Regions from separate parts of the Streptomyces chrestomyceticus JCM 4735 genome, predicted to be linked through region 2. Evidence: riboswitches for the same ligand, from Rfam matches in the RefSeq annotation. Region 2 holds a riboswitch; the other holds the start of a gene.
What was found. A riboswitch is a leader RNA that binds a small molecule or an ion and turns the genes downstream of it on or off. The one in region 2 is predicted to bind S-adenosylmethionine.
Positions count from the first base shown of each region.

Region 1: another riboswitch for S-adenosylmethionine. It lies ahead of thrC (threonine synthase); the one in region 2 lies ahead of EJG53_RS30195 (aminotransferase class V-fold PLP-dependent enzyme).

Region 1 covers NZ_BHZC01000001.1:3,915,593-3,930,634, reverse strand. The annotation lists gene EJG53_RS16430 (extracellular solute-binding protein) at 1-165, shown strand, start outside; gene EJG53_RS16425 (DUF3263 domain-containing protein) at 285-554, shown strand; gene otsB (trehalose-phosphatase) at 714-1,568, shown strand; gene EJG53_RS16415 (alpha,alpha-trehalose-phosphate synthase (UDP-forming)) at 1,619-3,079, opposite strand; gene EJG53_RS16410 (glucosyl-3-phosphoglycerate synthase) at 3,246-4,193, opposite strand; SAM riboswitch class I at 4,357-4,513, shown strand; gene thrC (threonine synthase) at 4,531-5,820, shown strand; gene EJG53_RS16400 (MoaD/ThiS family protein) at 6,004-6,282, shown strand; gene EJG53_RS16395 (cold-shock protein) at 6,721-6,924, shown strand; gene groL (chaperonin GroEL) at 7,352-8,974, shown strand; gene EJG53_RS16385 (SDR family NAD(P)-dependent oxidoreductase) at 9,301-10,035, shown strand; gene EJG53_RS16380 (alanine/glycine:cation symporter family protein) at 10,218-11,708, shown strand; gene EJG53_RS16375 (PTS transporter subunit EIIC) at 11,705-13,189, opposite strand; gene murQ (N-acetylmuramic acid 6-phosphate etherase) at 13,252-14,211, opposite strand; gene EJG53_RS16365 (MurR/RpiR family transcriptional regulator) at 14,323-15,042, opposite strand, start outside.
Region 2 covers NZ_BHZC01000001.1:6,888,129-6,903,170, reverse strand. The annotation lists gene EJG53_RS30245 (AMP-dependent synthetase/ligase) at 50-1,846, shown strand; gene EJG53_RS30240 (glycosyltransferase family 4 protein) at 1,967-3,109, opposite strand; gene EJG53_RS30235 (glycosyltransferase family 87 protein) at 3,287-4,546, shown strand; gene EJG53_RS30230 (hypothetical protein) at 4,503-5,780, opposite strand; gene EJG53_RS30225 (C40 family peptidase) at 5,821-6,849, opposite strand; gene EJG53_RS30220 (C40 family peptidase) at 7,111-8,160, opposite strand; gene EJG53_RS30215 (NYN domain-containing protein) at 8,579-9,955, opposite strand; gene EJG53_RS30210 (hypothetical protein) at 9,987-10,226, opposite strand; gene EJG53_RS30205 (rhomboid family intramembrane serine protease) at 10,500-11,219, shown strand; gene EJG53_RS30200 (Lrp/AsnC ligand binding domain-containing protein) at 11,216-11,497, shown strand; gene EJG53_RS30195 (aminotransferase class V-fold PLP-dependent enzyme) at 11,573-12,976, opposite strand; SAM riboswitch class IV at 13,151-13,268, opposite strand; gene trpD (anthranilate phosphoribosyltransferase) at 13,354-14,418, opposite strand; gene qcrB (cytochrome bc1 complex cytochrome b subunit) at 14,564-15,042, opposite strand, start outside.

The DNA of each region.
Region 1 (15,042 bases), 3.0 Mb from region 2:
CTGGACAACGCCGTGTTCTACCCCGCGGACAAGACCTCCTGGCCGCTGGTCAGCAAGACCGTCAAGGCGAAGATGGGCAAGGCGGTGGGCGCCAACGGCAACCCGGCCGGCGTGCTCAGCGACATCCAGAACACGGCCAACGAGGCGGACAACTCCGCCGAGTGAGCCGCCGCGCGCCCCGGCACCCCGTAGCGCGCCCCGGCACCCCGTAGCGCGCCCCGGCGCCCCCCGCCTCCGGACCGGCGGCGGGGATTGTCGTACCGCGGCCTTATCGTGGACGGGTGATGACGAGTGAGGGCACCGACGGCGGCACCGGAGGCGGTGGCATAGGAGCACTGTCCCCGCAGGACGAGGCGGTGCTCGGCGTCGAGCGCCGCTCCTGGCCCCGGCCGGGCGTCAAGGAGCGGGTCATCCGCGAGCGGCTCGGCATCTCGCCGACCCGCTACTACCAGTTGCTGAACGCCCTGCTGGACGACCCGCGGGCGCTCGCCCACGACCCGGTCACGGTCAACCGGCTGCGCCGCGTCCGCGAGGCCCGGCGCGGCCGCCGCTGAGGGACGGCCCGCGGGGCGCCGGACGGGCCGGGGTGCGGGGCCGGAAGACGGCACGAGCCGCCGATACGCCCGTACCCAGGCACCCGCAGCCGACGCCGCGCTGCGCCGGTCCCCCCCGTACCCGGCACCCGCCCGCACCCGCCCGGTAACCTCGTCGCCATGGGCAGCCCCCCGAACTCCTTGCCGACACCGGTCACCGAAGCGGGCCGGGACGGTCTCGCCGCGCTGCTGGACAGCCCCGGCCGAGCCGTGCTCGCTCTCGACTTCGACGGCACACTCGCCGACATCGTGCCCGACCCCGAGAAGGCCCGCGCCCACCCCGGCGCCGTCGCCGCGCTGGCCCGTCTGGCGCCGCGGCTGTGTTCCCTGGTGGTCATCACCGGCCGCCCGGCCGGCGTCGCGGTCCGCCTCGGCGGCTTCACGGACGCGCCGGGCCTGGAACGGCTGGTGGTCCTCGGCGGCTACGGCGCCGAGCGCTGGGACGCGGCCACCGGCACGGTACGGGCGCCCGCGCCGCCGCCCGGCGTCGCCGCCGTACAGGCCGAACTCCCCGGCGTCCTGGACGGACTGGGCGCCTGGCACGCCTCCTGGGTGGAGGACAAGGGCCGCGCCATCGCCGTGCACACCCGCCGCGCAGAGGACCCGCAGGCCGCCTTCGAGCTGCTGCGCGAGCCGCTGTACGCGCTCGCCGAGCGGCACGGCCTGATCGTCGAGCCCGGCCGGTACGTCCTCGAACTGCGGCCGCCCGGCATGGACAAGGGCGTCGCGCTCGCCGAGTACGTCCGCGAGACCGGCGCCACCACCGTCCTGTACGGGGGCGACGACCTCGGCGACCTCGCCGCCTTCTCCGCCGTGGACAAGCTGCGGTCGGACGGACTGGCCGGGGTGCTGGTGTGCAGCGGCAGCGCGGAGGTCGCCGAGCTGGCCGGCCGGGCGGACCTGGTCGTCGACGGCCCGGCGGGCGTGGTCGCGCTGCTGCACGCTCTCGCGGACCGGCTGGAGGAGCCCGCCTGACGGGCGACCTGACAGCTCTGCGGCCGGGGCCCTCCCGGGGCCCCGGCGCGCTACTCCTCCAGCGCCCGAAGCTGCTGGAGGAACCACCGGTCCGGCGGCAGCGCGGTGGCCGCGGCGGCCAGCCGCTTCGAGCGCTCGGCCCGCTCGCCGTCCTCCATGGACAGCGCCTCGTGCAGCGCGCGCGCCGTGGCCGAGACGTCGTACGGATTGACGCAGACCGCGTCCTCGCCCAGCTCCGCGTACGCCCCGGCCTCCCGGGACAGCACCAGCGCGCAGCCCGCCTCGGAGATCACCGGGACCTCCTTGGCGACCAGGTTCATCCCGTCCCTGATCGGGTTGACCAGCGCCACGTCGGCGATCCGGTAGGCGGCCAGCGACCGCGCGAAGTCGTCCTTCACGTGCAGCACGACCGGCTGCCAGCCCGGGGTGCCGTACTCCTCGTTGATCTCCTCGGCCAGCCGCCCGACCTCGTCGGTGTAGGAGCGGTAGACCTCCAGGTCCTGCCGGGAGGGGTAGGCGAACGCGATGTGCACGACGCGTTCGCGCCACTCGGGGTGCCCGGCCAGCAGCGCCCGGTAGGCGCGCAGCCCGCGCACGATGTTCTTGGACAGCTCCGTACGGTCCACCCGCACGATCGTCTTCCGGTCCGGCCCGCCGATCTGCTCGCGCAGCGCCGCCAGCCGCTCGTCCACGTCCGGGCGGTGCGCCCGCTCCCGCAGGAACTCCGCGTCCGCGCCCAGACCGTGCACGCCGAGCCGCGTCGTCCGGCCCTCGTGGACGATGCTCAGCCCGCCGTCCGCGTCGCGTGCCACCTCGGCGCCCAGCACCGCCGCGCAGCACTCGGCGAACGCCTCGGCCCAGCGCCGCGTCAGGAACGCGGCGCGGTCGCCGCCCAGCATGCCGCGCAGCACCGCCTCGGCCACGTCGTCCGGCAGCATCCGGAAGTAGTCGGCGGGCGCCCACGGCGTGTGCGAGAAGTGGCCGATGCGCAGGTCGGGGCGGCGGGCGCGGAGCAGACCGGGCACCAGCGTGAGGTGGTAGTCCTGCACCAGCACCACGGCGCCGGGCGCGGCCTCGTCGGCGAGCGCGTCCGCGAAGGCCGCGTTGTACGCCTCGTACGAAGCCCACTGGGCGCGGAACGCGTCGTCGAAGGAGGGCTCCAGCGGCGTCTGGTAGAGCATGTGGTGGACGAACCACAGCACGGAGTTCGCGATGCCGTTGTAGGCGTCGGTGAAGACGTCGGCGGGGATGTCCAGCATGCGTACGTGCTGGCCGCCGGTATCGGCGGTGTCCAGATGGCCGCCGCTGCGCCGGGCGGCCTCGCGGTCGCCGTCCCCGAGGGCGGCGCACACCCACACCGCACCGGCGTCCGGGCCGATCGCGGACAGCCCGGAGACCAGCCCGCCGCCGCCCCGTTTGGCGGTCAGCGTGCCGTCGTCCCCCTTCGTGTACGAGACGGGACCGCGGTTGGACGCGACGAGGACCTTGGCACCAGAACGCTCGGAGACCATGTTGCGAGACTAGCCCGCCACCCATCCGCTCAAACGTGCGGAGCGGAGGCGGAACGTCACTGTTTACGCGGCGTCGGAAGCGGGCCGCGCGGCGCCCGGCCCGGGACCCTGGGTCGGGCCCATCGGGCCGCCCACCGATCGCCTCTCGGGCCGCCCGCCGCCCGTCTCAGGCCGCCCGGCGCTCCGCGTACTCCGGTATCTCCGCCATCGGCGGCCGCTCCTCGGTGTCCACGTCCCAGGTACGCGGCACGAAACCGGTCTCCCCGCGCTCGAACTGGGTGAGCCGCGGGCGCACCAGGTGGCCGCGGGCCAGCCGCAACTGCGCGGTGCGGTAGATGGCCGCCGCCATCCTGCCGAGCGCCTGGCCGCTCTGGTGGCGGTGCTTGCGCACCCCGATGTCCACCTGGGCCAGCGCGTCCAGCCCCACCGTGTGCAGCGCGTCGACCAGCAGGCCCAGCTCGACGCCGTAGCCCACCGGGAACGGCAGCCGCTCCAGCAGCGACCGGCGGGCCGCGTACTCCCCGCCGAGCGGCTGCACGAACCCGGCGAGCTGCGGCCAGTGCAGGTTCAGCAGCGGCCGGGCGACCAGCTCGGTGACCCGGCCGCCCTGGCCCGCCGCCTCGCCCAGCGGACGGTCGTACATGCCCTTGACGAACTGCACGTCCGGGTCGGTCAGCAGCGGACCGACGATCCCGGAGACGAAGCCCGCGTCGAACTCGCGCAGGTCGGCGTCGACGAAGCAGACGATGTCGCCGCCGGTGGCCAGCAGGGAGCGCCACAGCACCTCGCCCTTGCCGGGCAGCGCGGGCAGCCGCGGCAGCACCTCGTCCCGGTGGACCACCCGCGCGCCCGCCTCGGCCGCGACCTTGGCCGTGCCGTCCGTGGAGCCCGAGTCCAGCACCACCAGCTCGTCGACGAGCGGCACCGACGGGGTCATCAGCTCCGTACGGACCGACTCGACGATCGCGCCGACCGTCGCCTCCTCGTCGAGCGCGGGCAGCACGACGGAGACCGTCTGCCCCGTCTCGCGCTTCGCGGCCAGCAACCGGTCGAGCGGGCGGTCCGCGGCCGACCAGGACCGGCCGGCCAGCCAGCGCTCCACCTCTTCCAGCACGTGCGGGTCTCCTTCGTTCCCGGATCAGCGATGTGATCCATCTCGCGGTGCGGACGGCTGTCTCGACCGCCCGGCCCTTCGGCTACAGTCTTGAACAACGCGATCGTCCCGGACATGCCGGGGTCGGCGCGACAAACGCCTGGGCCCCGGCCCGGTGCCATACCGCTCATCCAGAGGGGCAGAGGGATACGGCCCGTTGAAGCCCCGGCAACCCTCCAGCCGGTCTCCGTCGTCGCGCAGGTACGCGGCCCGCGAGGCTCCCGGCTCGGGAAGGTGCCAATTCCGTCTCGCGGCGAGATGCGTCGCGAGGAAGATGAGGAGAAAGGGCCTCGCCTCCATGGCTGTGCAATCCGTCGAAAGCACCCCGTCCGCCAGCGTCTCCCTCGGTCCCGCCGTCGCGCTGTCCTGCCGCGAGTGCGGCGAGCGCTTCGACCTCGGACCGATCTTCGCCTGCGCCTCCTGCTTCGGACCGCTGGAAGTGGCGTACGACCTGCCGGCGGGCGACCCCGAGGGCCTGCGCAAGCGGATCGAGGCGGGCCCCAACAGCATCTGGCGGTACGCGCCGCTGCTGCCCGTCCCGGCCGACGTGGCGGACAAGCCCAACCTCAACCCCGGCCTGACCAAGCTGGTCAAGGCCGACAACCTGGCCCGTGAGCTGGGCGTCACCGGCGGCCTGTACGTCAAGGACGACTCCGGCAACCCGACGCACTCCTTCAAGGACCGCGTCGTCGCCATCGCCGTCGAGGCCGCCCGCGCCTTCGGCTTCACCACCCTGTCCTGCTCCTCCACCGGCAACCTCGCCGGCGCGGTGGGCGCGGCGGCGGCCCGGGCGGGCTTCCGCTCGTGCGTGTTCATCCCGCACGACCTGGAGGCGGGCAAGGTCGTCATGGCCGCGGTGTACGGCGGCGAGCTGGTCGGCATCGAGGGCACCTACGACGACGTCAACCGCTTCTGCTCGGAGCTGATCGGCGACCCGCTCGGCGAGGGCTGGGGCTTCGTCAACGTGAACCTGCGCCCGTACTACGGCGAGGGCTCCAAGACCCTCGCGTACGAGATCTGCGAGCAGCTCGGCTGGCGGCTGCCGGACCAGATCGTCATCCCGATCGCCTCCGGCTCCCAGCTCACGAAGATCGACAAGGGGCTGAAGGAGCTGATCGCGCTCGGCCTGGTCGAGGAGAAGCCGTACAAGATCTTCGGCGCCCAGGCCGAGGGCTGCTCGCCGGTCTCGACCGCCTTCAAGGCAGGTCACGACGTCGTACGGCCGCAGAAGCCGGACACCATCGCCAAGTCGCTGGCCATCGGCAACCCGGCCGACGGCCCGTACGTGCTCGACATCGCCCGGCGCACCGGCGGCGCGGTGGAGGACGTGAACGACGCGCAGGTGGTCGACGCGATCAAGCTGCTGGCCCGTACGGAGGGCATCTTCGCCGAGACGGCCGGCGGGGTGACCGTGGGCGTCACGAAGAAGCTGATCGAGGACGGGCTGCTCGACCCGGCGCTGACCACCGTCGTGCTCAACACCGGCGACGGGCTCAAGACGCTGGACGCCGTGGCGCCGACCACCGGGCCCACGGCCACCATCCGCCCGAGCCTGGACGCGTTCCGCGCGGCCGGCCTGGCGGGCTGACCGCCGCGCGCGGCCGTACACACCCGTACGCGGTCGCGCGCACCCGTACGCGTCGGTACACACCGGTACGCGTCCCGTACACCACGGCACGCGCCGGCGTACCCCGTCCGCGCCCGCGGTCATCGGTACGCCCGCGCCCGCCGCCCCTACGCACTCCTCCCGCGAGCTGGAAGGCAGCACACCATGAGCGTCAACGTCCGCATCCCGACCATCCTGCGCACCTACACCGGCGGCCAGGCCGAGGTCCCCGCCGAGGGGGCGACCCTCTCCGAGGTCATCCAGAACCTGGAGCAGAACCACGCCGGCATCGCGGCCCGCGTCCTGGACGACACCGGCAAGCTGCGGCGCTTCGTGAACGTCTACGTCAACGACGACGACGTGCGCTTCGAGCAGGGCCTGGCGACGCCGACGCCGGACGGCGCCGGCGTATCGATCATCCCGGCGGTGGCCGGCGGCTGCTGAGGCGGTCGCCCGGACGCCGTAACGATCTTTTTCGGCCCTTCCCCGGCCGAACGGCTGGAATCGCCCCGTCCGCCACGAAGCGGACGGGGCGATTCCATGTTGTTAAAGGCGATACAGTTGAGGTGATTCCTCGTCCAGCGCGTGCCGAACGCATATGAGTGCCCGGCAAGTTGTGCGCGAAGTGTGGACATGATTTGTCGCGTTGGTGAGCTTTGCCCGGCCCGACTTGCCCTGCCGTATGGGCTTTTCTTCGCATATTTGCGATTGTTCCCGAGAAGAATTCTCGTCCGACTGACCTGTTGCGCTGGGCAGTTGGACAGATACATTCAGCGGCGGTCGACGCGTTCCGGCGCACACCCCCTCCTGTCGGGGGGTGAGGTCTGACCCGGGTCCGCGGAGTGCGGTCCTGTGCAAGGGCCAGTAATAGGGGAGTTAGGCATGGCTCAGGGCACCGTCAAGTGGTTCAACGCGGAGAAGGGGTACGGCTTCATCGCGGTCGACGGTGGTGCGGATGTATTCGTCCACTACAGCGCGATCCAGATGGACGGTTACCGCACCCTTGAGGAGGGTCAGCGGGTCGAGTTCGAGATCTCGCAGGGCCAGAAAGGGCCGCAGGCGGACATGGTCCGCGTGGCCGGCTGAAGCGCCGACCGACTGCTGCGTACGAGGGTCCGCGTCCCCTGTGGGGGGCGCGGGCCTTCTGTGTTTGGGTGGGTAGGGGGGTGCTGCGGGGGGCGCAGGTCATCCGGGCCGCACCCGGTTTGACACCCGCCCCCCATGGGGATGGCTCCCGCCAAGCCGCTTGCGCCCTCCCGTCGCCCGGCCGCCACCCCCATACGAGGCTTCTGCGAAGCCGCTTGCACTCTAGGGGGTCGAGTGCTAATCATTGCGTTAGCACTCTACGAGTGAGAGTGACAGCTAAGGACCGACTCGGTGAGGTCCGCGGGCAGGTGGGGCAAGGAACCACAAGCTCGCAGACCGTCCGTCGCGGGCGCCAGCGCGGTCCGGAGTATCCACCCTCCCCCAGACGCAGTCCGGGGGGACCCCCAGTCCGGGAGGACCACTTCACATGGCCAAGATCATCGCGTTCGACGAGGAGGCACGGCGCGGTCTCGAGCGCGGGATGAACCAGCTCGCCGACGCCGTCAAGGTCACCCTTGGCCCCAAGGGCCGCAACGTCGTCCTCGAGAAGAAGTGGGGCGCCCCCACGATCACCAACGATGGTGTGTCCATCGCCAAGGAGATCGAGCTCGAGGACCCGTACGAGAAGATCGGCGCCGAGCTGGTCAAGGAGGTCGCGAAGAAGACGGACGACGTCGCCGGTGACGGCACGACGACCGCGACCGTCCTGGCCCAGGCCCTGGTCCGCGAGGGGCTGCGCAACGTGGCCGCCGGCGCCAACCCGATGGCCCTGAAGCGCGGCATCGAGCGCGCCGTCGAGGCTGTCTCCGCCGCCCTGCTGGAGCAGGCCAAGGACGTGGAGACCAAGGAGCAGATCGCTTCGACCGCCTCCATCTCCGCCGCCGACACCCAGATCGGCGAGCTGATCGCCGAGGCCATGGACAAGGTCGGCAAGGAAGGCGTCATCACCGTCGAGGAGTCCCAGACCTTCGGTCTGGAGCTGGAGCTCACCGAGGGTATGCGCTTCGACAAGGGCTACATCTCGGCGTACTTCGCCACCGACATGGAGCGTATGGAGGCGTCGCTCGACGACCCGTACATCCTCATCGTCAACTCGAAGATCTCCAACGTGAAGGACCTCCTTCCGCTGCTGGAGAAGGTCATGCAGTCGGGCAAGCCGCTGCTGATCATCGCCGAGGACGTCGAGGGTGAGGCCCTGTCGACCCTGGTCGTCAACAAGATCCGCGGCACCTTCAAGTCCGTCGCCGTCAAGGCCCCGGGCTTCGGCGACCGCCGCAAGGCCATGCTCGGCGACATCGCCATCCTCACCGGTGGCACGGTCATCTCCGAGGAGGTCGGCCTCAAGCTGGAGAACGCCGGTCTCGACCTGCTGGGCCGCGCCCGCAAGGTCGTCATCACCAAGGACGAGACCACCATCGTCGACGGTGCCGGTGACAGCGAGCAGGTCCAGGGCCGCGTCAACCAGATCCGCGCCGAGATCGAGAACAGCGACTCGGACTACGACCGCGAGAAGCTCCAGGAGCGTCTGGCGAAGCTGGCCGGCGGCGTGGCCGTCATCAAGGCCGGTGCCGCCACCGAGGTCGAGCTCAAGGAGCGCAAGCACCGCATCGAGGACGCCGTGCGCAACGCGAAGGCGGCCGTCGAGGAGGGCATCGTCGCCGGCGGTGGCGTCGCCCTGCTGCAGGCCTCCTCGGTCTTCGAGAAGCTGGAGCTGGAGGGTGACGAGGCCACCGGTGCCGCCGCTGTGAAGCTGGCCCTGGAGGCCCCGCTGAAGCAGATCTCCGTCAACGGCGGCCTCGAGGGCGGCGTTGTCGTGGAGAAGGTGCGCAACCTGGCCGTCGGCCACGGTCTGAACGCCGCGACCGGCGAGTACGTCGACATGATCGCCGAGGGCATCATCGACCCCGCCAAGGTCACCCGCTCCGCGCTGCAGAACGCCGCGTCGATCGCCGCGCTGTTCCTGACCACCGAGGCCGTCATCGCCGACAAGCCGGAGAAGGCCGCCGCGGCCGCTCCGGGCGGCATGCCGGGCGGTGACATGGACTTCTGATCCTCCCGGATCAACTGTCCTCAAGTCGCTGGGGCGGCACTCCTCCTCCCGGGGGGTGCCGCCCCAGCGGCGTTCCGGCACCTTTCGGGCGTGCGGCCTGCCGTACGGCGCGGCGTGCCGCTCCGTACGGTGGTCCAGGTGTGCCGTTCCGCACGGCGGTCCTTGCACTGCCCCCGGCCCGGCGGGGCACGATCACCCCATGACGACTCGAAACGGACAGGCTGCCCGACCGGACCGGTTCCCCGCGGACACCGTCGCCCTGATCACCGGCGGCAGCAGCGGAGTGGGCCTGGCGGCCGCGGCGGCTGCTCGCGGACGGCGCGCGGGTGGTGGTGTGCGGCCGCGACGAGCGCCGCCTGGACACCGCCGTGGCGCACCTGAGGGAGCGGGCGCAGGACGCGGTGACGGGCGGCGAAGCGGCCGTTGCGGATGCGACGGGGACGGGCCCGGGAGCGGCCGGTGACGCGGCGGACCGGGTGTTCGGCGTACGGGCCGACACGGCCTCCGTCGCCGACCTGGACGCCGCGGTCGAGGCGGTACGCGACCGCTTCGGGCACCTCGACATCATCTTCGCCAACGCGGGCCGGTACGCCGCCGCTCCCTTCGAGGAGATCACCGAGGCCGACTTCGACCAGGCGGTCGGCGTGAACTTCAAGGGCGTGTTCTTCACCGTCCAGCGGGCCCTTCCGCTGCTGCGCGACGGCGGTGCGGTGGTCATCAACGCCTCGTCGCTCGTGCAACGCGGACAGGCGGACGCCACCCTGCACTCCGCGACCAAGGCCGCCGCGCTCAACCTCGCCCGGACGCTCGCGGCGGCGCTCGCCGGGCGCCGTGTCCGCGTCAATTCGGTGAGCCCCGGCTACGTCGAGACGCCGATGTTCGCGGGCTCGGAGATCGATGTGGCGGAGGCGGAGAAGCTGAAGGCGCAGACGGCGGCGGGCAGGTTCGCGCGGCCCGAGGAGATCGCCGACGCGGTGGCCTTCCTGGCGTCCGGCGAGGCGTCGTACGTCAACGGGCAGGACCTGGTGGTGGACGGCGGGCTGCACGGCTGCGCCATGTGAGGGCTGTGGGGGACCGGGGCGCCCATCAGGGCGTTCCGTCGTTATGTCGCTTCTGTGAGATTCAGCATGCAAGGCGACGGTGGTCCTGGTATGGGCATGGCGGCCATACTTTCGGGAGCCTCACCGGAAGGTGATCTTCCGCGATGGCCGTCCCCGTACCCGGACGCCCCGCAAGGACGCCCATGAGCACGCTCGATTCGCTGATCGTCGCAGTCAACGACGGTCTCTGGACCTATTTGCTGATCCCGCTGGTGGTCTGCGCCGGTCTGTACTTCACGGTCCGCTCCCGGGCCGTGCAACTGCGGCTCTTCCCGGAGATGCTGCGCGTGCTCAAGGACAGGTCGGAGCCCAGGGCGGACGGCTCCAAACCGGTCTCGTCCTTCGGTGCCTTCACCATCTCGGCGGCCGCACGGGTCGGTACGGGCAACATCGCGGGCGTCGCCACCGCCATCACCCTCGGCGGGGCGGGCGCGGTGTTCTGGATGTGGGTGATGGCGGTCGTCGGCGGTGCCTCGGCGTTCGTCGAGTCGGCGCTGGCCCAGCTCTACAAGGTCCGCGACACCAAGGACCGGGACGGTGCGGGCTCCGGTACGTACCGTGGCGGCCCCGCCTACTACATGCAGCGCGGGCTCGGGAAGCGCTGGCCCGGTGTGCTGTTCGCGGTCGCCATCACCGTGACCTTCGGGTTCGTCTTCAACGCCGTGCAGTCCAACACGATCACCTCGGTCGCCTCCGGGTCCGTCTCCGGCAGCGGTGCGTCGTGGTTCGCCCCGGCGGTCGGCCTGCTGCTGGCCGTCCTGCTGGGCGTCGCGATCTGCGGCGGTGTCCGCCGCATCACCTCCGTTACGACCGTCCTCGTACCGGTCATGGCCGTCGTCTACCTGCTGCTGGGCACCGCCGTCGTCCTCCTCAACCTCGGCGACCTGCCGCGGGTCTTCGGCGACATCGTCGGCGGCGCGTTCGGCTTCAAGGAGCTGACGGCCGGCGGGATCGGCGCGGCGATCCAGCAGGGCGTACGGCGCGGCATGTTCTCCAACGAGGCGGGCCTGGGCTCGGCGCCCAACGCGGGCGCCGCCGCCGAGGTCACCCACCCGGTCAAGCAGGGGCTCGTCCAGTCCCTCGGCGTCTTCTTCGACACCCTGCTGATCTGCTCGATGACCGCCTTCATCATCCTGACGACCACCCCGGAGCTGGGCGGGCGGCAGGGCGCCGACCTCACCCAGTCCGCGCTGACCGACACGCTCGGCGGCTGGGCCGGTCACGTGCTGACGGCCGTCGTCTTCCTGCTCGCCTTCAGTTCCATGATCGGGAACTACTACTACGGCGAGTCCAACATCGGCTTCATGACGCGGCGCACCTGGGTCCTGCCCGTCTACCGTGCCCTCGTCCTCGCGGTCGTCTTCCTCGGCGCGCTGGGCTCGGTGAGCGTCATCTGGAACCTCGCCGACGTCTTCATGGGCCTCATGGCCCTGATCAACCTGCTGGCCATCATCCCCCTCTCGGCCATCGCCTTCCGCCTCCTGGACGACTACACGGCCCAGCGCCGCTCCGGCCTCGACCCGGTCTTCACCCGGTCCCGGATGCCGGACCTGACGGGGGTGGAGTGCTGGCCGGACGCTCCGGCGGCGTCCGAGCGCCGTGAGACAGCGGGGGCAGGAGCGGGGGCGGCCTAGCCTCCGGCGGCTACCGGTTCCGTGGCCGCGTTCAGGTCCGTCAGGGCCTGCTTGCCGAAGCCGAAGAAGTACGTCGCCAGGAAGCCCACCGCGTAGCCGACGAGCAGGCCGGCGGCGTAGACGGTGAGGGTGGCGCCGAGCGGCTGGTTGCCCTTGAGGAGGGGGAACAGGGCCCAGCCCGACGGGCCGATGGCGGTGGCGCCGGCCGTCGTGCCGAGCTGGTTGAACAGGCCCACGAAGCCGCCGCCGAACGCGCCGCCCACGCAGGCGGTGACGAACGGGCGGCCCAGCGGCAGCGAGACACCGTAGATGAGCGGTTCGCCGACACCGAGGAACCCGGCGGGCAGCGCGGACCTGACGGTCGCACGGATCGAGCGGTTGCCGGGCAGGCGGACGTAGACCGCGAGGGCGGCGCCCACCTGGCCGGCGCCGGCCATCGCGAGGACGGGCAGCAGCACCGTGTAGCCCTGCTGCTCGATGAGCGTGGTGTGGATGGGGATCAGGGCCTGGTGCAGGCCGAGCATGACGAGCGGGAGGAAGAGGCCGCCGAGCAGGAAGCCGGCCGCGGCGCCGCCGTGGGCGAGCAGCCAGTTCGCGCACGTACCGATGGCGGTGGAGACCTCGCCGGCCACGAACATCAGGCCGAAGAGCGTGACCAGGCCGGAGACCAGCACGGTCACGGTGGGGGTGACCAGGACGTCGAGCGCCTCGGGGACGTACCTGCGGCACGCCTTCTCGACCTGTACGGCGAGCAGCGCCGCGCCCAGGGCGCCGAGAACCCCGCCCTGGCCGGGCGAGAGCTGCTGGCCGAAGGCGCTCACCTGGGCGACACCCGCGTACACGATGATCGCGGCGACCGCGCCGCCCAGGACGGGCGTGCCGCCGAACTCCTTCGCGGTGTGGTACCCGACGAAGACCGCGATCAGGGACATGAAGCCGGAGGCGGTGGCGGCCAGCGCCGGGACGAGGGCGGGCAGCAGGCCGAAGTTGGTCAGCAGGCCGTTCAGTCCGGCGATGATGCCGCAGCCGATGAGGGCGGGGATCAGCGGGACGAAGATGTCGGCGATCCGGCGGAGGAAGAGTTTGACCGGGGTCGCGTTACGGGCCTTCTGGCGGGCTTTGAGGGCGGCGCCCTGGGCGGCGAGTTCTTCGGCGGTGGAGAGGGCGGGACCGGTGGGGTCCGCTGTGGCGGGAGGTTCTGGCGGGGCGGGTGGCGCGTCCCGTCCGGCCTCGACCAGGGCGGCGAACTCCGGGGTGACGCGGGCGACCGTGCCCGGTCCCAGCACGATCTGGTACGTGTCGTCCTCCACCACGCCCAGGACGGCGGGCAGTGCCTTCAGGGCGGCGTCCTGGACCAGCGAGCGGTCCGCGACGCCGAGGCGCAGCCGGGTCATGCAGTGGGTGACGGACGTGACGTTGGCGGCGCCGCCGACCAGGGGGAGGATCGCGGCGGCGGTGGCGCGGTTCTTCTCATCGGACATGGTGGTGCCTTGCTGTGCGGGTGGGTCGGCCGGAGCGGGCTGGTGGCGGGGCGCCTGGCGGGTCAGCCGCTCGGGGAGGGCGGGGTGTGCAGGGCGGTGTGCAGCGCGGCCCTGAGGTGGCCTCGGGAGCCGTCCAGCAGCCGGGCCGCCGTGGGCCCGTCGACCCCGGCCAGGACGACCAGGATGGCGTTCTTGACCTTCCCGTCGGTGGCGGCGAGCGCGGCCTCGATCTCCGGGTCGCCGGCGCCGGTGGCCAGCGCCACGATGCGGCGCGAGCGGGCCCGCAGCTTCTCGTTGGAGGCGCGGACGTCGACCATCAGGTTTCCGTAGGTCTTGCCCAGCCGGATCATGGTGATGGTCGAGAGCATGTTGAGGACCAGCTTCTGCGCCGTACCGGCCTTCAGGCGGGTGGAGCCGGTGAGGAGTTCGGGTCCGACGACGACCTCGATGCCGTGGTCGGCGGCCGCGGCCAGCGCCGAACCCGCGTTGCAGGACAGGCCGACGGTCAGCGCGCCGCAGGCCGTGCGGGCGTGCTCGACGGCGCCGACGGCGTACGGGGTGCGGCCGGAGGCGGAGACGCCGACCACCGTGTCGTCGGCGGTCAGGCCCAGCGCGTCCAGGTCGGCGGCGGCCAGCTCCTTGCTGTCCTCGGCGCCCTCGACGGCGGCGACCATGGCGGTGGGGCCGCCCGCGATCAGGCCCACGACCTCGGACGGGTCGGTGTTGAAGGTGGGCGGGCACTCGCTGGCGTCCAGCACGCCGAGGCGGCCGGCCGTGCCCGCGCCCGCGTAGACCAGCCGGCCGCCGCGGGCCATCCGCTCGGCGGTGGCGTCGATGGCGGCGGCGATCTCGGGGAGCCGGTCGGCGACGGCGGCGGGGACGGTGGCGTCCTCGCCGTTCATCGTGCGGGCGATCTCCAGGGTGGACAGCCGGTCGATCTCGGCGAGTTCGGGCCGGAAGGCCTCGGTGGTGAGTGTGTCGAGCTGGGCGCGCAGTTGTGCGTACTCGGCGGGGGAGGTCATGGCGGTGGCGGCTCTTTCCGGGCGCGTACGGCTCGGTACGGGCGCGTACGGCTCTGTACGGGGGCGCGGGAGGCGATGGACCTGTACGGCCGGCCGGTGGCCGGGCCGGGGTCAGCGGTGGGGCGTCCGGGGCGAGTGGCGGTGGGCGAGCGCTTCGTAGGAGGCGGACAGGGCGGGCGCCGCCGTCTCGTACGTACGCTGTGCGACGCCCACGAACAGGCAGTCCACCACGAGCAGTTGGCTGGTGCGCGAGGACATGGCGGCGGGGCGCAGCTCGCTCTCCCGGGCCGTGGACGTGGTGAGGACGTGATCGGCGTACGAGGCGATGCCGCCGTCCGGGCGGCCGGTGATCGCGATGGTCGTCGCACCCCGGTCGAAGGCCACCCGCAGCGGTTCTATGACGTCGGTCGTACGCCCCGAATGGGTGATCGCGATGGCCACGTCACCGGCGCGCATCTGGACCGCGTTGGTCACGGCGAGGTGCGGGTCGGAGTGGGCGTGCGCGATCAGGCCGATCCGCAGCAGCTTCTGGACCAGGTCCTGGCCGACGAGGTTGGAGGCGCCGATGCCGTACACGTCGATGCGCCGGGCCGCGGCCAGCGCGCCGACCGCGGCCTCCAGTTGCGTCAGGTCCAGTCCGGCCGCGGTGTCGGCCAGGCACTGCTGCTCCTCCTGGGCCAGCTTCGCGACCACGTCGGGGAGCGCGTCGTCGACCGCTATGTCGGCGGTGACGGCGGGCGCGCGGCCGGTGGCCTGCTGGGTGGCGAGGGCGGCCAGCGCGATGCGCAGGTCGCGGTAGCCCGGGTAGCCGAGCAGGCGGGAGGTCCGTAC
Region 2 (15,042 bases):
CGGCCACCACACAGCGTCGTGAGGCCGGCGCCAATGAGGAGCAGCAGTCTTGCGCGAGTTCAGCCTTCCGGCCCTGTACGAGGTCCCCGCGGACGGCAACCTGACGGATCTGATCCGCCGCAATGCCGCGCAGCACCCCGATGTCGCCGTCATGGGCCGCAAGGTCGACGGCCGGTGGCAGGACGTGACGGCCACCGTCTTCCTCGCCGAGGTACGGGCCGCCGCCAAGGGCCTGATGGCGGCCGGCATCCGGCCCGGCGACCGGATCGGCCTGATGTCGCGCACCCGGTACGAGTGGACCCTGCTGGACTTCGCGATCTGGAGCGCGGGCGCGGTCACCGTCCCGGTCTACGAGACCAGCTCCGCCGAACAGGTGCAGTGGATCCTCGGCGACTCCGGCGCGGTGGCCTGCGTGGTCGAGTCCCCCGCGCAGGAGGCCGCCGTCGAGTCCGTACGGGACCGGCTGCCCGCGCTGGAGAACATCTGGCAGATCGAGCGGGACGCGATCGCCCGGCTGCGCGCGGCCGGCGCCAACGTCACCGACGCGGAGGTGGACGAGCGCAGCGCCCTCGCCGACGCCGACTCGCCCGCCACCATCGTGTACACCTCCGGCACCACCGGCCGGCCCAAGGGCTGTGTGCTCACCCACCGCAGCTTCTTCGCCGAGTGCGGCAACGTCGTCGAGCGCCTCAAACCCCTCTTCCGCACCGGCCACTCCTCGGTGCTGCTCTTCCTGCCGGTGGCCCATGTCTTCGGACGGCTGGTGCAGGTGGCCTCGGTCATGGCCCCCATCAAGCTCGGCCACGCCCCCGACATCAAGAACCTCACCGACGACCTCGCCTCGTTCCGCCCGACGCTGATCCTCGGCGTCCCCCGGGTCTTCGAGAAGGTCTACAACTCGGCGCGGGCCAAGGCGCAGTCCGAGGGCAAGGGCAAGATCTTCGACCGGGCCGCCGAGACGGCCATCGCCTACAGCCGCGCGCTCGACACCCAGGCCGGGCCCGCCCTCGGCCTGCGGCTCAAGCACAAGCTCTTCGACAAGCTGGTCTTCGGCAAGCTGCGCGCCGTGCTCGGCGGCCGGGCCACCCACGCCATCTCGGGCGGCGCGCCGCTGGGCGAGCGCCTGGGCCACTTCTACCGGGGCATCGGCTTCACCGCCCTGGAGGGCTACGGCCTGACGGAGTCCTGCGCGGCCACCGCCTTCAACCCGTGGGACCGGCAGAAGATCGGTACGGTCGGCCAGCCGCTGCCCGGCTCGGTGGTGCGCATCGCCGACGACGGCGAGGTGCTGCTGCACGGCGAGCACCTGTTCACCGAGTACTGGAACAACGAGGCCGCGACCAAGGAAGCGCTCTCCGACGGCTGGTTCCACACCGGTGACATCGGCACCCTCGACGAGGACGGCTACCTCGCGATCACCGGCCGCAAGAAGGAGATCCTGGTGACGGCGGGCGGCAAGAACGTCGCCCCGGCCGTCATCGAGGACCGCATCCGCGCGCACGCGCTGATCGCCGAGTGCATGGTCGTCGGCGACGGCCGTCCCTTCGTCGGCGCGCTGGTCACCCTCGACGAGGAGTTCCTGCCGCGCTGGGCCGCCGAGCATGGCCGCCCGGCCGGGCAGAGCGTCACCGAGCTGAGCAAGGACCCGGAGCTGCTGGCCGCGGTGCAGCGGGCGGTGGACGACGGCAACGCGGCCGTCTCCAAGGCCGAGTCGGTACGCAAGTTCCGTATCCTGCCGACGCAGTTCACCGAGGACTCCGGGCATGTGACGCCGTCGCTGAAGCTCAAGCGCAATGTGGTGGCGAAGGACTTCGCCGAGGAGATCGAGGCGATCTACCGCGCGTGACGCGGGGACGTACCGACACCGTTCCGGACGCCGGGCGGGCCGTGCACTGCGGCCGCCCGGCGTTCGCGCTTCCGGGGTTCGCGCCTCAGGGGTTCGCGCTTCCGGCGTTCGCGCGTCCTGCTACAGCAGCTCCTTGAGCCGCTCCGCCAGCAGGTCCCAGCGCCACTTCTCCTCCACCCAGGCGCGCCCGCGCTCGCCCATGCGGCGGCGGGCGGCGGGGTCCTTCAGGAGTGCGACGACGCGTTCGGCGGTGACCGTCGGGGAGCCGCCCGGGACCACGTACCCCGTCTCGCCGTCCAGCACGGCGTCCGGCGCGCCGCCGGAGTCCCCCGCCACGACCGGCAGTCCGGTGGCGGACGCCTCCAGGTAGACGATGCCCAGGCCCTCCACGTCCAGCCCGCCACGCCGGGTGCGGCACGGCATGGCGAAGACGTCGCCCGCGCCGTAGTGGGCGGGAAGTTCCTCCCACGGCACGGCCCCGGTGAAGCGCACCGCGTCGGCGACGCCCTTCTCCTGGGCGAGCGCGTGCAACTGCTTCTCGTACGGGCCGCCGCCGACGATCAGCAGCACCGCGTCCGGCACGTCGGCCAGAATCCGCGGCATCGCCTCGATCAGGGTGTCCTGGCCCTTGCGCGGCACCAGCCGGGACACGCAGACGACGACCGGCCGCTCGGCGAGCCCGAGGCGGGCCCGTACCTCGTCGCCGCCCGAACCGGGGTGGAAGGTCTTCTCGTCCACGCCGGGCGGCAGTTGCGTCATCCGTCCGGCGGCGGCCGGCGTCAGCGCGGCGGCGATCCGCGAGCGGGTGTACTCACCGAGATAGGTGATCGTGTCGGTGCCCTCACCGATCCGCCGCAGCAGTTGACGTGAGGCGGGCAGTTGCGCCCAGCCCGCCTCGTGCCCGTGCGTGGTGGCCACGATCCGGCGCGCGCCCGCCCGGCGCAGCGCGGGCGCCATCAGGCCGAGCGGCGCCGCGGCGCCGAACCACACCGAGGAGCAGCCGTGCCGGCGCAGCAGCGCGGCGGCCGTGCGGGTCACCCGGGGCGTCGGCAGCAGCATCGTCGTCCGGTCGCGGACGACCGGGAAGGGCTGCTCGGCGTCGAAGCGGGCGGTGGCCTCGATGCCCTCCTTGGTCCGCTTCCAGGTGGAGGCGTAGACCACGACCCGGTCCGGGTCCAGGCGCAGCGCCATGCTGTGCAGGAAGGCCTGGATGCCGCCGGGGCGGGGCGGGAAGTCGTTCGTGACGATCAGCGTCTTGTCCATTGCCCTGGCACAGTACCGGGTCACCGGACACGGCCGGCGGGGACCGCCCCGGCACGCGCGTGACTCGTCTACGGTCGTGACACGGCCCCGTCCAACGGGACAGAGTGGGACAAGACGCAGGCACGCAGACAGGGGCAGACCGACGCGGACGGCGGCGGACGACGGGACGAGGTGGCGATGGGCGGGGCCGGCGGCCGGCAGCCGAGGGACACGGTGCGCGCGCTGGGCCCGCCGGTGGCGGTCTGGGCCGCGACCCGGGCGGTCCTGCTGCTGTGCGTGTTCAAGGTGCTGGTGCTGCCCGGCCCGGACGTCACCAGCGACATCTCGGGCATCTACGCCGACTGGTCCGAGATCCTGAAGACCGGCGCGTTCCCGCAGGACGACGTGGCCTGGCAGTACCCGCCGGCCGCCGCGCTCGCCGTCCTCTCCCCCGGCCTGCTGCCCTTCCTGGACTACGCCTCGGCGTTCTTCCTCCTGGCGTGCGCCGCCGACGCGGTCACCTTCGCGCTGCTCCTGTACGCGGGCCGCCGTCCGGGCAAACGTCTCACCGGTGCCTGGGTCTGGACCGCGGGGGTCGCCCTGCTCGGCCCGACCGCGTACGCCCGGTACGACCTGATGGTCACCGCCGTGGCCGTCGCCGCGCTCTTCGCCGCCGCCCGGCACCCGCGCGTCTCCGGCGCCCTGATCGCCTTCGGCGCCCTGCTGAAGGTCTGGCCGGTGCTGTTGCTGACCGGCGCTCCCCTGCGAGGCCGCCGCGCGCGGCAGCTATGGGGCGCGACGGCCCTCGGCGCGCTGGCGGTCATCGCGCTCTGCGCCGCCTGGGCCCCTGGCGGGTTGGCCTTCCTCACCTTCCAGCGCGACCGGGGTACGGAGGTGGAGTCGCTCGGCGCGCTCGTCTTCCATCTCGCCCGGCAGTTCGGCTGGGACGGCAAGGTGCTGCTGCACTACGGCTCGGTGGAGTTCGTCGGCCCGTACGTGCCGCTGGTCAGTTCCCTGGCGCTGCTCCTGACCCTGGCGGCCTTCGGCTGGCTGCTGCTGTGGCGGCTGCGCGCGCGGCGGTTCACGTCCGCCACACTCGCCGACGCCGCCTTCACCGCCGTCCTGCTCTTCGTCACCACCAGCCGGGTGATCAGCCCGCAGTACATGATCTGGCTGGTGGGAGTGGCGGCCGTGTGCCTGACGCTGCGGGCGAGCCGGATGGGACGGCCCGCCGTCCTGGTCCTGCTCGCGACCGGCGCGACGCTGTGGGAGTTCCCCGTCCGGTTCGTGGACGTCGTGGCCAGCGAGGGGAGCGGTGTCGTCCTGCTGGCCGTGCGCAACGCCCTGCTCGTGGCCGCCTCACTGTCCGCCTGCCGCCGGCTGTGGCGCGCGACGGTCACCGGACCGGAGCACGTCACCGCAACTGCCGCACCACGTACGCCTGCCACCGCCGGGTGAACTCCGCCGGGCTCAGGCCCAGTTGGTCACGCATCGCCCGTCCGGCACTCTCGGGGCCGCCCCGGCCCGCCGCCCGGTAGAACGCGCCGAGCCGCTGCTCGCCCCAGTCGTCGGCGATCATGCGGCAGGCCAGCCAGCCGCCCTCGTACGCGCGGGCCAGCTCCCGCGCGCCGCGGCTGAAGCGGAAGTCGCCGTCGGCCGGGAGCCGGGACGGCGGGGCGCCCTTGGCCACGGCGTGCGCGAGTTCGGGGGCGGTGGCGGCGGCCGGGTGGCTGCCGCCCCGGTAGGCGGCCCAGTCGGCGAAGCCCTCGGAGAGCCAGAGCGGGGTGGCGGAGGTGGTGGCCGTGCGCGTCGCGACGTGGGTGGCCTCGTGGGTCAGTACGGTCTGGCGCCCGGCGGCGGACAGTTCGCCGTACGCCTCCGGGTTGACGACGACCCGGTCGGCCGGCGCCGCCGGGGCCGGGCCCGACTCGCCGGTCGTGACGGCCGCTATGCCCCGGTAGCCGGAGGGGTCGTCGGCGTTCAGCAGCTCCGCCATCCCGTCCAGCGACTGCGGCGCCTCGACGACCACCCGCCCGGCCCACTTCCCGGTCCACGCCGCGCCGACGGCGGGCACGGCGTCGTCCGTGCGGTCCGCCAGTTCGCGCAGTGCCGCGGTGCCGCGACGGACCCCGAGGACCAGGCTGTGGCGTCCCTTGACGACCTGGACCGGCCCCTGGTCCCACAGTTGGCGCGCGCTGCGCCGCCCGCTCCCGGCGCCGTCCGAGTCGGAGCTGATCAGCCACCGGCCGCCGCGGTCGGTGAGCGTCAGGTACTGCACGGAGGTGACCGGCGCGTCGTCGTACCCGCTCAGCCGGTAGCGCAGCCGTACCTCGGCGGCCACCCGGCGGCCCTCCGCCCCGACCACCGCCGGCAGGCCGAACGCGTCGGTCTTCACCAGCTCGTACGACCAGGCGCCCAGCGGGACCTGCGCGAGGTGGGCGAACACCGCCCGCTGCCGGTCGCGGTACGCGGCCGCGTGCGGGTCGACCGAGGCGAGGAAGGCCCCGGCGTCCCGGTCGCGCACGGCCGCCGCGCGCCGGTCCAGCATCCGCTGGATGCCCGGCGGGGCGTCCCGCACGCCCGCCGGGTCCTGGCAGCCCGCGAGCAGCGGCAGCAGCGCCAGCGGCAGGGCCGCGCAGAGCGCCGTCCTGATCCGCCGGGCCGTCCGCCGTTCCGTCCGTCGCTCCGCCACGCGGTTGATCGTAAGCACCGTGCCCGCGTACGGACAGCGGTCAGGGTCGGGTTACGGACGAGATGGGCATCATGCCGACGGGGTCCGAGCGCACCCGGGCCCCCGGATACGGCGCGTGCACCACCTGTCCGTTGCCCACATACATACCGACATGACTGGCGTCGTCCCGGTAGATGACCAGGTCCCCGGGCCTGGCCTGACTGACCTGAACCTGCCGCCCCGCGCCGCGCTGGGCTTGCGAGGTGCGCGGGATGGAGACTCCGGCCCGCGCGTAGGCCCACTGCATCAGCCCGGAGCAGTCGAAGGCGGACGGGCCGGACCTTCCCCAGGCGTACGGGGACCCGATCGCCCCGCGCACCGCCTGCACGGCGGCTCCGGCCCGGCCGGAGGCGGGTGCGGGGCCGGACACGTCGGGCAGTGACCGTCCGACGCCGCGGTTGGCCCGGTCGTAGGCGGTCCGGTCCGCGTGGGTCAGCGAGTTCAGCAGGCGCCGCGCCGAGGCCAGCTTCCCCTCGACGTCCTTCTTGTGGCGCACGACGTCCTGCCGGCTCGCCTCCAGGGCCGCCAGCTTCCCGGTCGCCTCGCGGCGCTCCTGCTCCAGGCCGCGCTGGGCGTTCTGGAGTTCGCGCAGTTCCCCGGCCTGTCTGCCGTGGATGCGGTCCAGGGCAGCGGCCTTGTCGAGGTAGTGCGCCGGGTCCTCGGACAGCAGCAGCTTCAGCGCCGGGTCCAGGCCGCCGGAGCGGTACTGGGCGGAGGCGACGGCGCCGAGCCGGCCTCGCAGCCGGTTGACGTGTTCCTGGCCACGGGCCACCCGGTCCTGGAGGGCCGCCACGTCGGCCCGCAGTTCGCGCGCCCGCTCGTTGGCCCCGTTGTACTGCTCGGTGGCCTTCTCGGCCTGCTCGTAGAGGGCGTCGACGCGCGAGGTGACCTCGGCGGGCGCCGGGGCCGGGACGGCGCTCGCCGCTCCGGCGGACAGCGCCGCGGCGGCGGTGACCGCGGCGGCGGACAGGACCGTGGCCCTGGTCGCACCGGCCAGGCCGGACTGTGAGACACGGCGGTGGGACGCCACGTGAGGCCGCACTCCCTTCCGTGCAGCCCCTGCCGCCCTGGACGGGCGGACGCGGACCGGCGGCTGCGAGGGCAGACAGTAACGGCGCCGGTGGCCCGCGGCCAAAGACCCGCAACACCCCCACCGGTAGGGAAAAAGCCGCCCCGCCGGTGACTGCGCAGGTCACCGGCGGGGCGGGAAGTCAGCGGCGGGCACCGCAATTCGCCCGATCGGGCGGCATGTCCGGCAGTGTCCCGCGCGCGGGGAGCGGCCGGCGGAACGTCAGACGCGGACGCCGAACTGGAAGGGCATGTTGTTGATCGACTCGTAGCGCACGGACGCGCCCGGCTTCGGCGCGTGCAGCACCTGGCCGTTGCCCGCGTACAGGCCGATGTGGTGCAGGTCGCCGTAGAAGAGCACCAGGTCGCCCGGCTTGAGCGCGCTCTGCGAGCCGATCCGGGTACCGGCGTTGGCCTGCGCCTGCGAGGTGCGCGGCAGTCCCTGGCCGGCCTGCTGGTACGCCCAGGAGGTCAGGCCCGAGCAGTCGAAGGAGGAGGGGCCGGTGGCGCCCCACACGTAGGGCGAGCCGATCTTGGAGGCGGCGGCGGCCAGGGCGGCGGCGCCGCGCTGCGAGGCCGGCACGTCGTTGCCCAGGTCGGGGCGCTCGTTGCCACGGCTGGAACGGCCCTGGCTCTGTCCCTGCTTCTTCTCCTCCTCCTTCCGCAGCTCTTCCTTCTCCTTGGCGGTCAGCGTGTTGAGCAGCTCCTGCGCCTTGGCGAGCTTGCCCTTGATCTCGTCCTTCTTGTCACCCAGTGCCTTACGGGTGTCCGAGAGGTCCTTGATCTTGCCCGCGGCCTCCGCGCGCTCCTGCGCGAGCCGGCGCTGCTTGTCGGCGATGGTCTTGAGCTGCTCGGCCTGCTTGCCGCTCAACTGGTCGAGGGTGGCGGCCTTGTCGAGGTAGGTGTCCGGGTCGCCGGAGAGGAAAAGCTGCACGGACGGGTCGATGCTGCCGCTGCGGTACTGGCCGGAGGCGACGGCGCCGAGGCCCTTGCGGAGCTCGTTCAGCTCGCCCTGGCCGCGGGCGACCTTGTCCTGGAGGGCGTCGACCTCCTTCTGGAGCTTCTCCTGGTCCTCCTTGGCCCCGTTGTACTTCTCGGTGGCCTGCTCCGCCTGCTCGTAGAGCTTGTCGACCTCGGACTTGACGTCTTCCTTCTTCGGCTTCGGGTCGGCATGGGCGGCCTGGGACGAGAGGGCGACGGCCGCCGCTGCGGTCGCGGTGAGGACGGTCACGCGCGTGCGGCTCGGCTGCTTGGGTCGACGGTGGGACGCCACGGAGGCGAGCTCCTTCTTCCTTCAGCCGCCTACCGGGCGTGGGGGGTACGGGACCCCGGCTCCGCGCGTGAACACCGCGGACTCGGCGGTTCCTTCACTGTTCATCCCGGATGGATGATCAACTGCATGAAGGGTTGAGGCCTGACCTTAGTAACCGAGTTGTGATCGCTTCAAATCCTCACCGGAAAAAACTGCTGGATGCTCCTCATCCTTTACCAACATCACACAGGCAGTAATGACCACTTGACGCTCAGACACGAACGACAGGCATGAAACGCCTCGTTGATGGGTACACTTTTACCTCCGTCCCGGCCGCCACGGCGACCGCCGGCACCCCCTCGGGCACCCCGGCCAGACTGCCCTACGCACCCCGCCGCGAAGCACGTTCCGGACAAGTCGTACGGACGGAACGTACGACTCACGTACGGGCAAGTCGCTTCAGCAGCAAGGCCGATGCGACCGGCCGCGCCCCCGCCTTGGCCACCCCGTCGGCCACCTCGCGGTCCGTGGAGACCACCACCACCGGACGGCCGGGCGGCTCGGCCCGGACGAGCTGACGGATCAGCTCGTCCGCCGTCACACCCGGCTTGCTGAAGAGGACCCTTACCCCGCGCGGCGGAGCGAGCAGCACCGGAGCGGCCAGCTCGGCACCGTCGAAGACACACGTCATCTCCGCGCCGGTCTGGGCGGCCAGCACCGCGAGGCCGCCCAGCAGCCGCAGCCGCTGCTTGTCCAACGGCATCGTGGGATAACCGGTCTTGGTGACGTTGTAACCGTCCACCACCAGATGGGCCTGCGGCAGCGCCAGCAACTGGTCCAGCAGGGCGGGGTCGGTCTCCGACAGCGCGCGCGTGGCGATGTCCTTGGGCGTCATCTTGCCGGGGGCCACCGCGTCGACCGTGTCCGCCGGGTGGGTGTCGGCGGGCGGCAGCGCCAGCTCCCGGCGCAGCCCCTGGGCCGCGTCCAGGACGGTGTCCAGCAGCAGCCGCAGCCGCATGTCCTCGACGCTGCGCCCCTCACGCGTGGCGCGGCGGCTGGCCTCCAGCGACGCCTCGACCTCGGCGATACGGGCCTTGAGGCGGCGCGCCTCACTGTCGGCCACGGTCTTCTCCTGCGCGGCGGCGGCCCGTACGGACTCCACCTCGGCAGCGGCCTTGCGTGCCGCCGCCTCGCCCCGCTTGACGTCACTGAGCGCGCTGCGCAGCTTGCGCTGCAACGACTCGTTCTCCTTGCGCAGCGCGTCCAGGTCGCCGCGGGTGCGCTCGGCGTCGGCGCGGGCCTGCGCGCGGGCCTGCGCCAGCTCCTCGCGCAGCGCGGCCAGCTCGCGTTCGGCCTCCTCGCCGGCCTGCTCCGCGCGGGCGCGCTGCGCCTCCTCGCCGGCCGCCGCGACCAGCTTGACCCAGCCCTCGGGGCGCAGCACATAGGCCGCCGCCGCGACATCGAGCGGGTCGGCGGCGGCGGGCGGGGTGCCGTTGTCCAGCGCTTCGGCCAGTTCCGGCTGGGCCTCGCGCAGCCGGCCCGCGATCCGTTGCCGGAAGACCGCGTCGTTCTCCAGCGCGGCCGCCATCGCGTTGCCCGCGAACTTGGCCCGGCGGCTGGGGGTGAACCGGGCGTACTGGCGCAGCGGCGGCGGAAGTTCGGCGACCGTCAGGCCGCCGAAGGACTCCGCGGTGAGCGCCACGACCCGGCGCCGCACGCCCTCGGGCAGGGGACGGTCGAGCACCTCGTCCGCCTCGGCCGCACCGGCCTCGGCTCCGTGCTCCGCCCCCGCAGGCCCTTCTGGACGCTCCACCACTGCTGCATCGCTCCGATCTCAGGCGCTCGACTCAGGCACTGGCGCCCGGCCGGTCGACCAGCTCGATCTGGTCGACCGCGTTGCACCAGCGGCAGCGCACGGACTCGATGCTCTCACTGAGCACCTCGCGTTCCTCCACCTTCGGCTCCCCGGCGAGGTCGAGGTGGAGGTACTCCACGACCTCGGAGCGGCGGGTCACGTCGAAGCGCGTCAGGTTGCCGCACAGGGTGCAGCGCCACCGGGTCCCGTCCGTCGGCAGGGGAACAGCCATGGTGTCGTCCTCTTTCGTCGCGCTCGGGCGAGCGGGGCTCGTGCTGTCGTTCGGGGGCTTCCCGCGGTGCGCCGTCGGACTGCGGAAGTACGCGGGGTACTGACCGTTACCCTACGGCCTGATGCCCTTACGGCGCGGCCCTGCCCGGGAGGCGGGACGCGGCGAGGCACTCTGTCCTGATTGCCCGCATTACGCCATGATCACTTCATGACGGCCCCGTTCCTGACCCCCCGGACGCCCCGCGCCCGCTCGGTGCTGACCGTGTTCTCCCGCATGACGAACGTGCTGATCGCGCTGTGCTGTGTGGTCTTCGTCGTCGGGCCCGCCTCCGGCCTCAACGGCATATACGGAACCGGTGACGCCGTCGTCCAGGCGCAGACCGCGTACTTCGAACGCTGGGGTGTCATCCCGCGTGAGCTGTGGAGCGGCTCGCCCGGCCCGCTGCTCACCCCGCTGACCGCCCTGTTCGTGCACGGTAGCTGGCTGCACCTGCTGGGCAACGTCCTCTTCCTGTACGTCTTCGGCGGGATGGCCGAGGACCGCATGGGCCGGCTGCCGTTCACCCTCTTCTACCTCGTGACCGGCTACCTGGCCCTGATGGGCTACGCGGCCGCGCACGCCTCCTCGGGACAGACCCTGGTCGGCGCCTCCGGGGCGATCTCCGGGGTGCTGGGGGCGTTCCTCTACCTCTTCCCCAAGGCCCGGGTCACCAGCATCTACCCGTTCCTCTTCTTCCTGCCGCTGCGGTTCCCGGCGTGGATCGTGCTGCTGTTCTGGTTCGTCCTCCAGTGGATCGCCGCGCAGCGCGACCCCAGCTCCCCGGGCGTGGCCTACCTGGCCCATGTCGTGGGCTTCGCGGTGGGCTTCCTGTACGCCTGGGTGCGGTACCGGCCCAGCCCCGCTCCGCCCGGGGAAACGGCCGCGGCCACCGGTAGGGTGGACTCCGCCGGAACGGCGAAGCAGCAGGCGGCCGAGGGAGAGAGCCAACCGTGATCACTTCGATCGTGCTCATCAAGACCAGCGTGGACCAGATCCCGGAGATCGCGGAGAAGATCGCCGCGCTGGAGGGCGTCAGCGAGGTCTACTCGGTCACCGGTGCGCACGACCTGATCGCGCTGGTGCGGGTGGCCAAGCACGACGACCTGGCGGACGTGATCCCGGGCCGGATCAGCAAGGTGCCCGGCGTCGCCTCCACCGAGACGCACATCGCGTTCCGTACGTACTCCCAGCACGACCTGGAAGCGGCCTTCGCCATCGGCCTCGACGCCTGAGCAACCCCTCCACGTACCGCACACCCACGCCGCGGCGCCCGGACAGCGGAGCGCCGCGGCGGGGCGGTCCTGGGGTTACGCGGCCGCCGCGGTGTCCGGCACGCAGCGGCCGTCCTCGGTGCGGTAGCTCCACCGCGCGCCCTGCGTGACCAGTTCCTTGACGGCCCGGACGAAACGCTCCACGTGCTCGTCGGGCGTACCGGCCCCGAAGCTCACCCGGATGGCGTTCAGGCTCTGCTCCCCCGGTGCCCCTTCGGGAGCACCGCACTGGCCCGGGGCCTCGGACTCGGCGCCCAGCAGGGTCCGTACGAGGGGGTGCGCGCAGAACAGCCCGTCGCGCACGCCGATGCCGTACTCCGCGGAGAGCGCCGCCGCGAAGTGCGAGCTGTTCCAGCCGTCGACGACGAAGGACAGCACGCCCACCCGCGGGGCGTCGTCCCCGAACAGCGAGAGCACCGTGACCTCGGGCACCTCGGCGAGACCCGCCCGCACCCGCTCGACCAACTGCTGCTCCCGGGCGACCAGGCCCTCGAAGCCCGCCTCGGTGAGCGCCTTGCAGGCGGCGGCGATGGCGTAGACACCGATGACGTTGGGCGATCCGGCCTCGTGACGGGCGGCGGTGGTGTGCCAGTCGACGTCCACCCCGCCGTCAGTGCGGCGCGCGACCGTACGGCTGGCGCCGCCGCCCGCGAGGTACGGCTCCGCCGCCTGGAGCCAGTCCGCGCGCCCGGCCAGCACCCCGGCCCCGAAGGGCGCGTACAGCTTGTGGCCGGAGAAGGCGACCCAGTCCACGTCCAGTTCCGCGATGTCGACCGGGTGGTGCGGGGCGAGCTGGGCGGCGTCGAGCACGATCCGCGCGCCGTGCGCGTGCGCCGCGGCGGCCAGCTCCCGTACGGGCCACAGCTCACCGGTCACATTGGAAGCACCGGTCACGCAGACCAGGGCGTTGTTGTACGGCTCCCGCTCCGCCAGCGCCCGCTCCAGCGTGTCCACCGCCTGCCCCGGCGTGCGGGGTGCGTCGAGGTACGTCACCTCGACGTCGGCGCGCTGCTCCCAGGGCAGCAGCGAGGCGTGGTGCTCGGTCTCGAAGACGAACACCCGGGTGCCGGCCGGCAGCACGGCGGCCAGCAGGTTCAGCGAGTCGGTGGTGGAGCGGGTGAAGACCACCTGGTCTCCCTCCCGGCACCCGAGGAAGTCCGCCACCGCAACCCGGCTGTTCTCGAACAGGTCGGTGGACAACTGCGAGAGGTAGCCCGCCCCTCGGTGCACGCTGCCGTAGTACGGGGCGTACGCGGCCACGTCGTCCCAGACGCGCTGGAGCGCCGGGGCACTGGCGGCGATGTCCAGTGCCGCGTACTCGACCTCGCCGCCGGTGACGAGCGGGACCAGCACGTCGCGGCCCAGCACGGGCAGCGGGGCGCAGGCGGCGTCGGCGGCGGAATCGGTGGCGGCAGGGGTGGCAGCGACGGAAACAGGCATGGCGAACTCCCGTGGAAGCAGGGTGACTTCGCTGCGGGGCCCACACGCCGAAGCGGGGCCGGACCGGCAGCGGTGAAAGAAAAAAGGGGGTGCGGAAAACGGGGCCGAACGGCCCTAACGCATTCGCTGCGACACGGGAGATCTCCCTCAAGGACCAGGATCCCTGGCACGAGGGATCCGCGCTTGCCGCAGACCTCGCTGCCTGCGACCTGGTCATCACCCGGGGCACCCCGCCACGGACGGAGGGTTGCCGGACAGCGGGCCGGGGCCGTAGTCGCTGTCACTCGTGACCTGGGCAGAATCATGCCACACGATCGGGAACGCGCAAGGCCCGGTCCGTATCCCGGACCGGGCCCCGCCGCACACGCCCCGCGCCGTCACGCGTTGCTGGCCGCCACCCACCGCTCCAGCGCCCGGCGGGCCGCCCCCGAGTCGACGGCCTCGGCGGCCCGCTCGATGCCCGCCGCGATCTGCTCGTTCAGCGGCGCCGCGGTCGGCTCCAGGGCCACCAGCGCCGCCGCCGAGTTGAGCAGCACCGCGTCCCGCACCGGGCCGGTCTCGCCGCCCAGCAGGCGGCGCGCCACATCCGCGTTGTACGAGGCGTCGGCGCCGCGCAGCGCCTCCACGGGCACCAGGTCGATCCCTACGTCCCGAGGGTCGAAGGTCTCCTCGCGTACGCCGCCGTCCCGGACGACCCAGACCTTCGACGTGGCGGTGGTCGTCAGTTCGTCCAGCCCGTCGTCGCCCCGGAAGACCAGCGCGCTGGAGCCGCGTTCGGCCAGCACCCCGGCCAGGATCGGCGCCATCCGCGCGTCGGCGACGCCGGTGGCCTGCGCCCGTACCTTCGCCGGGTTGGTCAGCGGGCCCAGCACGTTGAACGTCGTACGGATGCCCAGTTCGCGCCGGGCGGGCGCCACGTGCCGCAGCGACGGGTGGAACTTGACCGCGAAGCAGAAGGTGATGCCGGCCTCCTCGGCGACCTCGACGACCCGGCGCGGGGTCAGGTCCAGGTTGACGCCCAGCTTCTCCAGCACGTCGGAGGCGCCGCTGGCCGACGAGGCGGCGCGGTTGCCGTGCTTGACGACCTTCGCGCCGGTGCCGGCCACCACGATCGAGGACATCGTGGAGATGTTGACGGTCTTGGCGCCGTCGCCGCCGGTGCCGACGATGTCCACGCTCGGGCCCGGCACCTCGATGAGGTTGGCGTGCGCGTACATCGCCCGGACCAGACCGGTGATCTCGGCGACCGTCTCGCCCTTGGCGCGCAGCGCCACCGCGAACCCCGCGATCTGCGCGTCGGTGGCCTCGCCGCGCATGATCCGGTCCATCGCCCACGCGGTGTCGTCGGCGCTCAGGTCGCGGCCCTGGAGGAGTGCGTCCAGTACGCCCGGCCAGGTGCGGACCGCCACGCTGTCGCCGCCGTTCGGGGTCGCAACGTTCATGGTCCACACTCCTGGATTCGTGTCCTGCTGGTGCCGAAACCCTATCCGGCGGCCGGACATGCCGGAGGGCCCCGTCCATTGTCTGGAGGGGCCCTCTGGGTGGCGTACTTACGCGGGGGTACTGCCGTGGGTCACACGGCGGGGATCAGTGGTGGCCGTGGCCGCTGGTGATCTCCTTGTACTCCTCCGGGGTCGGCTTCGGGATGACGTTGTCCTCGCCGTAGTAGCCCTTGGAGAGCTTGGCGCGGAGCTTGGTCGTCCGCTTGACCTTCCGCTCGACACCGTTCTCGTCGACCTCGGGGCCGATCTCGAACGGCTTGGGCTGCTCGTGCTGGGTGAGGGTGTGGAGCTGCTCCTGGTTGAGCGGCTCGTGCACCTCGATGAACTCACCGTGCGGCAGCCGCTTGATGATGCCGGACTCGCGTCCGTGCAGCACCTTGTCGCGGTCGCGGCGCTGGAGGCCCAGGCAGATCCGCTTGGTGACGATGAAGGCCAGCACCGGGCCGACGAAGAAGCCGATCCGGACGAACCAGGTCAGCGAGTTCAGCGACAGGTGGAAGTGGGTGGCCCACAGGTCGTTGCCGCCGCCGATCAGCATGATGAGGTAGGCGGTCAGCCACGCCA